Regions from separate parts of the Paenibacillus xylanilyticus genome, predicted to be linked through region 3. Evidence: riboswitches for the same ligand, from Rfam matches in the RefSeq annotation. Region 3 holds a riboswitch; each other region holds the start of a gene.
What was found. Region 3 has a riboswitch for cobalamin ahead of F4V51_RS06910 (ABC transporter substrate-binding protein). Riboswitches for the same ligand answer to the same signal wherever they lie in the genome.
Positions count from the first base shown of each region.

Region 1: linked by a shared signal. The riboswitch ahead of nikB (nickel ABC transporter permease) and the one ahead of F4V51_RS06910 (ABC transporter substrate-binding protein) in region 3 are both predicted to bind cobalamin.
Region 2: linked by a shared signal. The riboswitch ahead of cobJ (precorrin-3B C(17)-methyltransferase) and the one ahead of F4V51_RS06910 (ABC transporter substrate-binding protein) in region 3 are both predicted to bind cobalamin.

Region 1 is NZ_CP044310.1:267,311-271,584, forward strand. Features, by position in the region: gene F4V51_RS01220 (alpha-glucosidase/alpha-galactosidase) at 32-1,333, opposite strand; gene F4V51_RS01225 (AraC family transcriptional regulator) at 1,529-2,356, shown strand; cobalamin riboswitch at 2,437-2,627, shown strand; gene nikB (nickel ABC transporter permease) at 2,649-3,728, shown strand; gene nikC (nickel transporter permease) at 3,730-4,274, shown strand, end outside.
Region 2 is NZ_CP044310.1:6,029,004-6,033,277, reverse strand. Features, by position in the region: gene F4V51_RS26910 (endospore germination permease) at 1-478, shown strand, start outside; gene F4V51_RS26905 (uroporphyrinogen-III synthase) at 609-1,433, shown strand; cobalamin riboswitch at 1,630-1,819, shown strand; gene cobJ (precorrin-3B C(17)-methyltransferase) at 2,219-4,117, shown strand.
Region 3 is NZ_CP044310.1:1,549,688-1,553,961, reverse strand. Features, by position in the region: gene F4V51_RS06915 (FecCD family ABC transporter permease) at 1-921, opposite strand, end outside; gene F4V51_RS06910 (ABC transporter substrate-binding protein) at 918-1,919, opposite strand; cobalamin riboswitch at 2,327-2,457, opposite strand; gene F4V51_RS06905 (histidine phosphatase family protein) at 2,628-3,275, opposite strand; gene cbiB (adenosylcobinamide-phosphate synthase CbiB) at 3,266-4,246, opposite strand.

The DNA.
Region 1 (4,274 bases), 1.3 Mb from region 3:
ATCATCAATGAAATACAAATGATCTTTTGCTTTAGGATGTATATTTCGGCAGCCAATCCCCATGAGCCTCGATCAGTTCATCGCACATGGCCACGATGTCATCAATGGACAGCTCGGCAGCAGTGTGTGGATCCAGCATGGCAGCATGATAGATATGTTCCTTTTTGCCCGTCATGGCCGCTTCAATTGTCAACAGCTGCGTGTTGATGTTGGTGCGGTTTAGTGCTGCCAGCTGTGGAGGCAGGTCGCCAATGTATGTTGGGCTGATTCCGGACCCGTCCACCAGACATGGCACCTCGACACAGGCTTCACGAGGCAGGTTGGTAATCAGGCCGGTATTCATTACATTACCGCCGATTTTGTATGGACGGTTCGTTTCCATAGCTTCCATGATGTGCGAAGCGTATTCACGGCTGCGCGTATGTTCAATATGTTCACTGGCAAACAGCTTCTCGCGCATTTCCTTCCATCCTTCAATCTGATTCACACAGCGGCGCGGATATTCATCCAGCGGGATGTTGAAGCGTTCGATCAATTCCGGATAATTCCGTTTGATAAAGTATGGATGATACTCGGCATTGTGCTCGGAGGACTCCGTTACGTAATATCCAAAACGATTCATCAGCTCGAAACGCACCATATCATGATGCTGCTCCTTCTGTTTCTCCCTCGCCAGACGTTTAATCTCCGGATACAGATCCTGGCCATCTCTCGTTACTTCCAGCAGCCAGGCCATATGGTTGATTCCTGCCACTTTTGCAACTACGCCTGTCTGATCCATTCCCAGTGCTTCAAACAGGTGAGGCACGCATACCTGCACGCTGTGGCACAGACCTACCGTTTTGATCCCTCCATGCACGTTCATGACATTGGTCAGGACGGCCATCGGGTTGGTGTAGTTCAGGAACCAGGCGTCAGGACACACTTCCTGCATGTCCCGGGCAAAGTCGAGCATGACCGGAATGGTACGCAAATTACGGAAGATACCGCCAATGCCGAGGGTGTCAGCAATGGTCTGACGCAGTCCGTATTTCTTCGGTATTTCGAAGTCCGTAATTGTACATGGATCATATCCGCCCACTTGAATGGCGTTAATCACATATTTGGCACCGCGCAGTGCTTCTTTGCGGTCTGTGTATTTTTTTACGGAACAACGGCTTCCAAGAGAACGGCCCATACTGGTCAGCAGTCGCTCCGAATCATTCAGCCGTTCGGCATCGATATCAAACAAGGCCAATTCAAAATCCTGCAGTGCTTCGGTCATCATGACGTCACCTAATACATTTTTGACAAAAACGGTGCTGCCTGCACCGAGAAACGTAATTTTGTTCATCACAAGTCCAGCCTCCCTGAATAATGGTGTACCCCAACTATAGGCCGATCCGGCTTATATAACTATGGCTCAACCTCACCCATATATGGCATAATCCCATTTTTGGTCCCGCTTTCAGCTGATATTTAACCAATATACCTGTTATAATCTAAAGTAAGACACATGTTGATGCGGAAGAAGAGAAGGGGTGAGAAGGTGAGTCCAATCGAGATGAACGTGGTGCCCATGGACTGGACACAGATGGAGCTGGTGCTGCTATTTTTCGGCTGGGAGAATTGTGATCCGTCTCATTATTGGGGTCCGGGGGTACGAGATTCCTATGTGGTTCATTACATTCATGAGGGACGGGGAACCGTTCGTATGGAAGACAGGGAGTACCATTTGACGCAGGGTCAGGGCTTTGCCATTCTGCCGGGTACGATCATTCATTATGAGGCCGATGCGAATGATCCTTGGACATACTCCTGGTTCGGATTTAAGGGCGTACATGCCAAGACATTCATGCAGCGGGCAAACCTGAGTCCAGCATCCCCTGTATTTGAAGCTAGCGATCCAGAGGTAATGGATGGTTTATATGAAAACATGGTTCAGGCCACATTGCGCAATGGTGGAGATGTATTCAGCCAGAGCCTGCTGTACCGATTAATGGCTGAACTGATCTCCTCCTCCCCTGATGAGGACAAGCCACAGAGGCCTCTTTCCACCAAGGATGAATACATCAGGCAAGCCGTTCAGTTTATGGAGAACAGGTACAGCCAGAAGACGTCCATCCTTGATATTGCGCAGTCCGTGCGTCTGGATCGTACGTATCTGTCCGGTCTGTTTAAGGAGAAGTACGGGAAGTCGCTGCAAGCCTTTTTTCTTGAATACCGGATGAATCGCGCAGCAGAGCTGCTGCAGAGTTCAACGCTTTCGGTCAGTGAGGTTGCCCACTCCGTGGGGTATACGGATCCGCTTTTATTTTCCAAGATGTTTAAGCGCGTGACAGGAGTCTCCCCGAAAGGTTCGAGAGAGCGGGAATAGGCTGACGAGCTGTTTCAAATTTGAATAAATGCTTTGATCATTATCTGTGAGCCAGCTATACTGGTACAGAATGCATTTCAATTGAATATGTGGAACTGGGTGCTATACCTTCGGGTAGAAGCTTAATAGGGAAGACCGGTGTGATGCCGGCGCGGTCCCGCCACTGTAACAGAGGAGTCATGCAGCGTTATGCCACTGGTTTAGGCCGGGAAGGTGCTGCAATGACGAGGATTCTGGAGCCAGGAGACCTGCCTAGTTTAACAACACAGTAGTACCTACGGGAGATAGGAAGGTGTTTAGAGAGCATGATTTTTTCTGGAAATCTGTTTATTTAAGACGTCCTTATCCGGTACTAGCGGAGAGAGACGTCTTTTTTGATATGCATGGACAAGTCATGTACGGGGTTGGAGATTGGGGAGAGGATGTCAGACATGTGAGTAGATATATTGTGAAAAGATTCATTCAGCTGGCAGCCGTGTTATTCGGCATTTCGTTTCTGACGTTTCTGCTGACTTATCTGTCTCCGGGGGACCCGGCAAGGCTTATGCTCATGTCTACAGGGGTCACACCGTCGGACGAATTGGTACAGCAGGTGCGTGTCCAGCTGGGACTGGATCAGCCGTTTTGGATACGCTACGGAAGCTGGCTGGGACAGGTGCTTACCGGAGACTTCGGAACGTCCTATAAATACGACAGGCCTGTGCTCGACATTCTGCTGTCCAGGCTTCCAGCCACGCTTCGGCTAACAGGAAGTGCCCTGGTGCTGGTCATTCTGATTGCGTTTCCACTGGGCATTTTGTCCGCCGTCTACAGAAACAACGTGCTGGATTACGTCATACGCCTGTTTTCGTTTGCCGGGTTGTCCATGCCCAGCTTCTGGCTTGGGATGCTGCTCATGCTGGTGTTTGGCGTACAGCTCAAGCTGCTGCCCGTCATGGGGAGTTCGGGCTGGAACAGCCTGATATTGCCTGCATGCACACTGGCGTTACCTCTAATCGCCCAATATATCAGGCAGATCCGTACGGTCATTCTGGAAGAGATGTCCCAGAACTATGTCACGGGGGCCAGAGCCAGAGGAGTGAAGGAGAGAGTCATTATGCTGCAGCATATTTTACCCAATATATTATTGCCCATCGTTACGCTCATGGGCATGTCCACAGGCGCCCTGCTCGGAGGGGCAGCCATTGTGGAAAGTTTGTTCGTATGGCCGGGTGTAGGGCAGATGGCGGTGGATGCCATCTTTACAAGAGACTATCCCCTGATTCAGGGCTATGTCATCTGGATGGCAACCATCTATGTATTGCTGAATCTGATGGTTGATCTCTGGACACATCTGCATGACCCGCGGATTCGACTGGACGTGGATGTCTAAAATGAGAGAATTTAAGCTTATTTTGACACAGCATCGCTGGTTCACGTTTCTATGTTCACTGACCCTTCTCTGGGTCATTCTCGCCATGATTGCGCCGCTGCTCGCACCGCATGATCCACTGGCAACGAATTTTGCCAAGGTGCTGCAGCCAGCCAGCTCGGAATATCCGCTTGGAACTGATCAGCTTGGACGCTGCGTGTTATCCCGTATCCTTTACGGGGCCAGGACGTCGCTTCTGCTTACATTTATGATGATCGGAATTGTGTTTGTGCTTGGTGTAGCCATTGGTGTTATCGCGGGTTTTGCCCGTGGGCTGACAGATACAGTGCTGATGCGGTTATCCGATACGCTGATGGCCTTTCCAGGATTAATCTTCGCTATCGCAGTAGTGGGGATGCTGGGGCCAGGCCTATTTAATACGGTAATTGCCCTGGCGGTTGTTTGGTGGGCGAAGTATGCACGACTGGCAAGAAGTCTGGTGATCTCGCTTCAGCAAAAGGAGTATGTCGCGGCGGCCGCCTTCAGCGGCGCGCGGAAGATTCAGAT
Region 2 (4,274 bases), 2.0 Mb from region 3:
ATATCCATCTTACGAGCTCGCCAGACAACTGCAGGTCAGTGATTTTCTGGACCGATTTGACCTGGCTTTAGCTGCAGTTACCCTGCCGGCGATGATCACGAAAATTGCCTTTGATCTGTTTTTTATCTGCTGGGGATTGAAGCGAATGATTCCTAAGGTATCCGGGAAGCTCATGACAGGTCCTGTTGCACTGGTAGGATTCGTATGTGCGTTCTGGTTTTTCAAAAATGCAATTCAGCTGTTCCGCTTCACGCGGGAATGGACATGGATTGCCATTCTGTTCGAAGTGATCTTTCCAATCATTCTTTTTGTGTTTCTTCGACCACGTAAAAAGGAAAGGGGTTCCTCACGCCAAGGAGAGAACCATCGCGATACAACCCAAAAACAGCATGAGCAGGAGAAGAAAGGACGCAATTCCGATCAGGAAGACAACACAGGAAAAGATGAAATGCAGGGGGGCGAGCTTCAGCCTTCCTGATGCCAATCATAAAAAATCGTTATAGAAGAACACGCCAAATGACGTGAAACAAGGTTTCCCTCCATGAAACTACCCTGTATACTGTAGTCAAACGAATGACGTTCGGACGAACGAACTGGGGGGAACATGAATGGCTCAACATTTGGCCGGTATACGTGTAGCACTGACGGGACCGCGTAAATCCAAGGAAATGGCGTTGTTAGTTGAGAAAATGGGTGGTATTCCACTCGTGCGGCCAGCACAGGGAACGGTATTCCTGGATGATCGGAACATACGCGACGGTCTCGTCTCCTTGATCTCTGATCCACCCGACTGGGCGGTATTAACTACAGGCATGGGACTGGATGCCATATTTGAAATGGCAGAGGATATGGACATAGCTGGTCAACTGCTGGATGTCTTGGCGGAAGCCTCCATTGCAGCAAGAGGATACAAAACGGTGAACTCACTTCGCAAGCGCAAGCTTGCACCGCTGGTCCGGGATGATGACGGTAGTACGGACGGACTGATCCGAGAATTCGCGCCACATAATCTTGCCGGCAAAAAAGTCATGCTCCAGCTTCATGGAGAAACTGCACCGAAGCTGGTCAACTGGCTGGAAGAACAGGGTGCTGAAGTAAGACAGGTTCTGCCTTATCGCCATGTACCACCGGAAGAGGCCGAACTGGAACTGCTTTTGAATGAAATCGTGCAGCATGAGGTCGATGCCGTAGCATTCACCAGCGGCCCCCAAGTACGGTTTCTGGCAGCATACGCAGCTTCCCAAGGCAAGCTGGAACAGATGCAGCAGGCTTTCCGGGACGGTGTGATTCCTGCATCTGTAGGTAAGGTGACTGCAAACGCCATGCGTGAAGAAGGAATTGAAGCACTTGTTGTTCCGGAGGAAGAAAAGATGGGAGCACTCATCGTTGAACTGGGACGATATGTTGCTGCAGCACACGCAGAAAAATCCTGATAAGTAGATCAGGACGCAGGTCTGTTAAAGGATTCGATAAGATCGTTATGAGAGCTACATATATGGATATCAACATTCAAGTTCTGATCTGTTCTGGATCAGAACTTTTTTGTGTTTTGTCTGAACATAGAATTGTGGACAAGCATCATAAGCATGGACATTTTTTCCTGAGCGGTGTTATGATGAAAGCAATATCATTCATGAAAACAAGCAAGGTGCTCTTGCGTCGAGCAAGAGGTAACAGGGAATCGGGTGCAAATCCCGAGCGGTCCCGCCACTGTAATGGGGAAGCCCTTTTCATCCAAGTCACTCGGACATCCGGGGAAGACAGAAAAGGAAGCTGATGATCCAGAGCCAGGAGACCTACCTTGCATGTGTCACCGAACCCTTCGCGGAAAGGAGTGGTGTACGAAGAATCAGGAAACGGGCGAACAACCGGTTCGCCTGGCAGGCCCTTTGCGGCCATGCAGCCACAGGTCTATCCTCTATAGGGGCCGTGGACTGTCTTCTTGAGTGTACGTACATGCGTATCCCATCCGTTATAAGGATGGGATTTTTTTGTTTTTTACAGTCGATCCGGAACTGGATTTAATCGAACATGCCGCGAAGAAGAAGGTCGGTCAAGCCGTCCTTTTTCACTGTTTTGGAATAGCCGGGATAAGAGGCTTGAGCTGCACGGAGCAACTCAATCATCAAGAGCTGGCTGCAGACGACGGCTGAGGAAGCAATGATATAGATGTGATTGACGTGCTAAGGGTGAACAGGGAGATGGAGGAGGAGAAGCAATGCAGAGTCAAGGAAAGCTGCTGATTATCGGATTTGGCCCAGGAGCGATGGAGCATATCACCACCCGGGCATTGGAGGCACTGCGGGAGAGTGAGGTCATCATTGGTTATAACACTTACGTTGATCTGATTCGTCCACTCCTGGACGGACAGGAGATTGTACGGACAGGTATGACCGAAGAAGTAAGCCGGGCACAGGAAGCGGTCAGACAGGCCGAGCTGGGCAAAATTGTTGCAGTAATCTCCAGTGGTGATGCAGGTGTGTATGGCATGGCTGGATTAGTGTATGAGGTGCTGATGGAGCAAGGCTGGAAGCCGGAAACGGGTGTTGGCGTTGAGGTTATCCCGGGTGTATCTGCCATTCAATCCTGTGCTTCCTTGCTTGGCGCACCCGTGATGCATGATGCATGTACGATCAGTCTGAGTGACCACCTTACGCCATGGGAGACGATTATTCGCCGAGTTGAAGCAGCAGCATCAGCTGATTTTGTCATTGCTCTGTACAACCCTCGCAGTGGACGCCGGACACGCCAGATCGTGGAGACGCAGGAGATGCTGCTGCGGTACCGTAGTCCCCAGACGCCTGTGGGGCTTGTAAAAAGTGCCTATCGTGAACGTCAGGATGTCGTGATGACCACGCTGGAAGACATGTTGAACCATGATATCGGCATGCTGACGACCGTGATTATTGGTAACTCCTCGACCATGATGTACGAAGGACTCATGGTCACACCGCGTGGATATCAGCGGAAATACACGCTGAATACCGTGGAACAGCCGCTCAGACCACATGAGCGGCTCCGCACGGAAGCTGAGCCTTGGTCGCTCGGCGCGATGGAGGCACGTTCTGCCGCTTCCGCCGATGCAGCAGGCACAGTCCGCGATACGCAGACCGCGCAGCCAGCTGCGGAACCAGCCCTGCGCGGCGCCAGCGCCAGTACGGGCATGGGACCGCAAGGGCAGCAGGGCGCTGGCTTGCCTGCTGCTCAGCCAGCGGGCGGCAGCACCGCAGTGCTTGCAGCCGAGCGGCCTGGAGCGGTGGAAGGCGCACCTCGTGCTGCCCTGGCGGTGCCACGTGCCGGTGCGGCCGAACTGGCTGCCGAAGCACTGACGCGGCTTGCGGCAGGCGGCAAGCTCGCTGGCGAAGCAGCCAGCCGCTGGCTGGATGCGGCGGGGTCAGGCGTGCCAGCAGCGACGCCGCAGACTGCAGGGGCAGCTGCTGTGCGGACAGCACCCGAGCCGGGACGCAAGGCACCGCTGTTCGAGATTGGCGTGTCGCCTGGCGTCGGCAACAAGAAGTTTACCGCAGCCCAGATGGCGCTGCTGGCACAATGCGCGAGTGAAGAAGGCGAGCTGGAATACACGCCGGAGCATCAGATTATTTTGCGGGTACCGACCTTTGAGCCGGATCAGCTGGTAGAAGAACTGCGTGCAGCGAATTTTATCGTGGTGCCGATCGGTGACGTTATCAAGGTGAAGGCCTGTGACTTCTGCAACATGGAGAAGGATGATGCCGTTCCGATGGCCAATCATTTGCAGGCTGTTATAGGCGGACTTAGTGCGCCGAAAGAGACCAGCGTGGCTCTGAATGGCTGCGGCATGGCATGTTACGGTGCCGTGCTCGAGGACATCGGCATCGTCTACCGCAAGGGCGGATACGACCTGTTCCTTGGCGGCAAGAAGTTCGGACGAAACGCTCACCCTGCCCAGCCGGTAGCCGGAGGGATTCCAGGTGATCAGATTGGCGGGATTGTGGAGCGAATCGTAGCGGAGTACAAGGAAAAGGGACATCCCAATGAGAGGTTCCATAAATTTTTCAAACGGGTTGGAGTAATCCAAGGCTTCCGTCACGTCGATGCGCCTGTGACCGTGGAAGTAAACCCGGTATGCGGCGACTAGGGATCGCGCGCGAGTGTTGTTACCATCTGATATTTTATAACCAGCATTTGTAGTTATACCAGAAAAATTCCAATGCACTTATATATAGATCGAGATGATTGGGTAACCAGGTTACCCTGCGTAAAAGGCTCGTTTACCGAGTAAGAACAACCTAAAA
Region 3 (4,274 bases):
CGTATCGGCCCATACCATGAAGATGGCTCCGCCAATCGCGGACAAGGGAACTAGCAAACGATAGTCAGGCCCAACGATCAGCCGAAGAATATGCGGGATGACAAGACCTACGAATCCAATGACACCCGAAACCGAGACCGCCCCGGCGGTAAGCAGTGTTCCTACGGCAAGGACGGATAGCTTCAGTCCATCCACCTGGACACCGATATGTGCAGCCTGCCGTTCCCCCAGTGCAAGCACATTCAAGGAACGGGCACGGCTCCAGAGGAAAATCAGACCGAGTATAAAATACGGGAAAAGGATGGCCGTATACGACCACCCACGCAGAGCCAGACTTCCCATCGTCCAGTATATAATTTCGTTAATTGTCTGTTTCGACATGGTCGACAGGAAGGAGACCACCGCTCCCAGAAAACTTTGCATCACCACACCAGCCAGAATCAGGCTGTGCGTCGGTATTTTGCGCCCTTCACGAGCCAGGGCGAGCACAAACCATAATGTGAGCACGCCCGTCAAAAACGCAACGAGCGGCAAGGTCCAGATTCCGATCAGTGCATACTGCAATCCGAAGAAAATCAGAAAAGCAGCACCCACCGATGCGCCAGACGATACGCCAAGCGTAAACGGATCTGCCAGCGGGTTACGAAGGACCCCCTGGAAGCCCGCTCCGGCGATGGCCAGCGATGCACCCACGAGTACAGCAAGCAGCACCCGCGGGAACCTGACCTTCCATATAATCTGCTCGGCTGCCGTACTCCAGTCGGGCGTGATCCAGTCTCCAATCCATGGCATGTGATGAAGCAGAATACCTGCAATGTCACGGACAGGCAGAGCCACTGAACCGATGCCCGTACAGATCAGCACAGTCAGCACAAGCAGCAGAATTCCGGCTGTTCCGTACACTGCCAGCTTTTTACTCATTGGAACAGGTCAGGATAGATCGCTTTGGCTACAGCTTTCAAACCTTCTGTTACACGTGGACCCGGACGGCTTAGCAGATTGGCATCCAGGCCAATGACTGCATCGTCTTTCACTGCTGTGATTTGATCCCAGCCGCTGCGCTCTTTGATGATCTGATCCAATGTTTTGGAGTTCTCATCAATAACATCATTGGCGTACAGAATGACATCCGGATTGGAAGCAATAATGTTCTCTTCGTTAATTTCATTCCAGCCCACGAGGTCGGAAGCAACGTTGATTCCACCGGCTACCGTAATCAGTTCATCCATGAATTCGCCTTTACCCACAGTCCAGCCTGGGGAGAATTCAACATATACCTTTTTCTGATCTTCCGACTTCACAGCCTTAACCGCTTCGGTTACGTCCGCTACATCTTGTTTCATCTTCGTGATGAGCTCCTGTGCCTGCTCCTGATGATCCGTGATTTTTCCGAACGTTTCGATGTTGTTCATGACATCGTCTATCGATTTCGGATCTGTTTTGAAAATGGTGATACCCAGCTCGCGCAGCTTGGTCACAGCCTCTTCGCTCATGGAGATGCCTGTAAATACGATGTCTGCTTCAGCTGCGATAATTGATTCTTCATTGGGCTTCGACACACCGCCCATTTTCGGTTTGGTCGTTGCAGCTTCCGGATAATCGTCATAGTCGGATACGCCTACGATCTGCTCGTCCAGTCCAAGGGCGAACAATGACTCAGTTTCTGCCGGAGACACGGATACGATTTTGGCTGGCGCTTTCTCAAACGTGAAGGATTCACCAGTTGCATCCGTTACCGTAAGTGGATATTGTGTTTTGAGATCCGTCTGCTCCTGGCCTTGGGATTGCTCCTGTGCCGGCTGCTGCGTAGACGTACCTGTTCCCTCGTTCGTTGTTGCATTTCCACATCCGGCCAAAGCCAGTGTGAGCATCGCTGCTGTCAGCAGGGACGCCATGCCTTTCCAATTCTTGATGTTCATTCTGTTCATTCTCCCCTTCTCTATTTGTACTATTTCTTGCGACATGCTCAAACTCTTACTCCCCATACTTTGGTGTTCCTATATAAGGTTTGAACTGCAACATTTACACGTTAACGGAGAGTGCAGAACCGATCTGGAGAAACGAAGTGTTCGCCTTTATCACCGGATTTCCCCTTTTAATAAGGGGATCAAAGAAATCTGGGGATAACAGCGATCGGAAGACGGTACTGCAATCGTAGTGGTCTAGTGTAAAGCTTACAGGTTCATCCTATATGAACAAAAAAATCCCCGATCCTTACGTCAGGATCAGGGATGACGTCTCGCATATGGCGATCTGCACATCTACAGCGTACCCGCTGTTCATGCACATAGAATTGCCCGAAACGCTGTCCTTTCCTCGAAGGAACACCGGTTTGTACGTCCAGGGCAGGTAACCTGACTTACAGGACTGCTTGTCCTGATTTACAGTGGCGGGACCGTGCCGGATTCACACCGGCTTCCCTATTTCACCCTTTGTGCCGTTCATCGTTTGCATTAACTCGATGAGCTCTTCTTGCGCACAAGGGACCCGTGGTCGCTGATATAGTAACCATTCAAGTGAGCATGTCCCATCCCTCAGCGCTTAAGCGCATAACGAGATATGTATTCATGCTGAAGTCACACTTCTGTTGTGATTATAGGTTATATTGCACATCCTTACAACCCGATTCACGGAAAAGACACCCTGCTTGAAACCCAGCGATTTCCGCTTTTTTCAAGCCGAACCTTAATGGCTTGCCCCGGAATGACCTGCGTATCCCAGAATCCCAGTTCCGGTATGAGACGTGACATGGCATACCGAATGACACCGCCATGGGTAACAACGGCAATCGCAGGAACATAATTTTCTTCGATATGTTCCTCTGGCGAAACGGACACAAGACACTCCTTCACGAAAGAGTCGATCCGCGCAGCAAAAGCCTGCCAAGGCTCGCCGCCCGGTGGCGTCACATCCTGCGGTGCATCAATCCAATTCCGGTAGAGCGGATTGCCCTTGAGCTCATTGTAAGTCATCCCTTCCCATTGCCCAAAATCAATCTCACGCAGACGCGGATCATACTGTACTTGTCCTGCTTGTACCGGAGCAATTCGTTCCACGGTCTGCCGGCAGCGCAGCAGATCACTGCAATATAGCGCATCCCATGTGATTCCGCGAATGGACTCGCGAAGCGGCGCCAGTTCCCGCTCTGCATCCGGCAGGAGACCGATATCGGTATGTCCGAGATATCTCTTTTCCACATTCCAAGAAGTTGTCCCATGACGGATAAACACGATCTCCCGCGCTCCTGTTCCATGCTTCCCGGATTCTACTTCCATAACAGCGCACCTCCAGCTGTCCAGATGCCGAACGTTACCAGCCAGCATAACAGCACAAAAGCTCCCGCCGACCAGAACATCAAACGCGTGGTCCGCACGATATCCTCTGCTTCCATTAGCCGTGTCTGATCGCCCATATAGGCTCGAAAAGAAGCCACACCGTGATAGACGTTATGCCCGCCAAGCCTGATGCCCAGCGCTCCCGCAACGGCCGACTCCGGGAATCCACTGTTCGGGCTGGGGTGCAATCGGGCATCCCGGCGAACCATGCGTGCAGCACCTTTTGCGTTCAATCTCATGAACCATGCACCCGTAATGAGCAGCAAGGCGGTAAGCCGCGCCGGAATCCAGTTCGCCCAATCATCCAGACGAGCAGAGGCCCAGCCGAGATGCAAGTACTTTTCATTTTTATAACCAACCATGGAATCCAGTGTATTGACGGCCCGATAGGCCATCGCAAGCGGAGCACCGCCAATCAGGGCATAGAACAGCGGTGAAACGATGGCATCCACGATATTTTCCGCTACAGTCTCCACAGTTCCCCTCACCACTTCCGGTTCATCCAGATGTGCTGTATCCCGCCCCACGATCATGCCGAGTGAACGTCTAGCCGCAGGCCAATCCCTTTCTCTCAGATGACGATACACTTCCATGCCTGCATCCTTCAGTCCTTTGGAAGCAATGGTGGTGGCAATCAGTACCACTTCAGCGATAACGGCAATCACTGGGTGAACAAGTCCCAGGATGTACAACACTCCCCAAGTAAGCACAAATGCACCACCAGCAATGACGATCGGAAAAAGCATCCCTGCCCGTTTAAGCCCCTGATCACTGCTCACTCGTTTTCTGATGGTCCGCTCCAGTGCAGAAATTCCTTTGCCCATGCCAATCACCGGGTGGGGAATCCAGCGCGGATCTCCTATGAGGCGATCCAGTATGTATGCTGCCAAAATAATCCATGCCCCTGTCATTCCTGCCCATATGGGCCAGTCTGCCCAC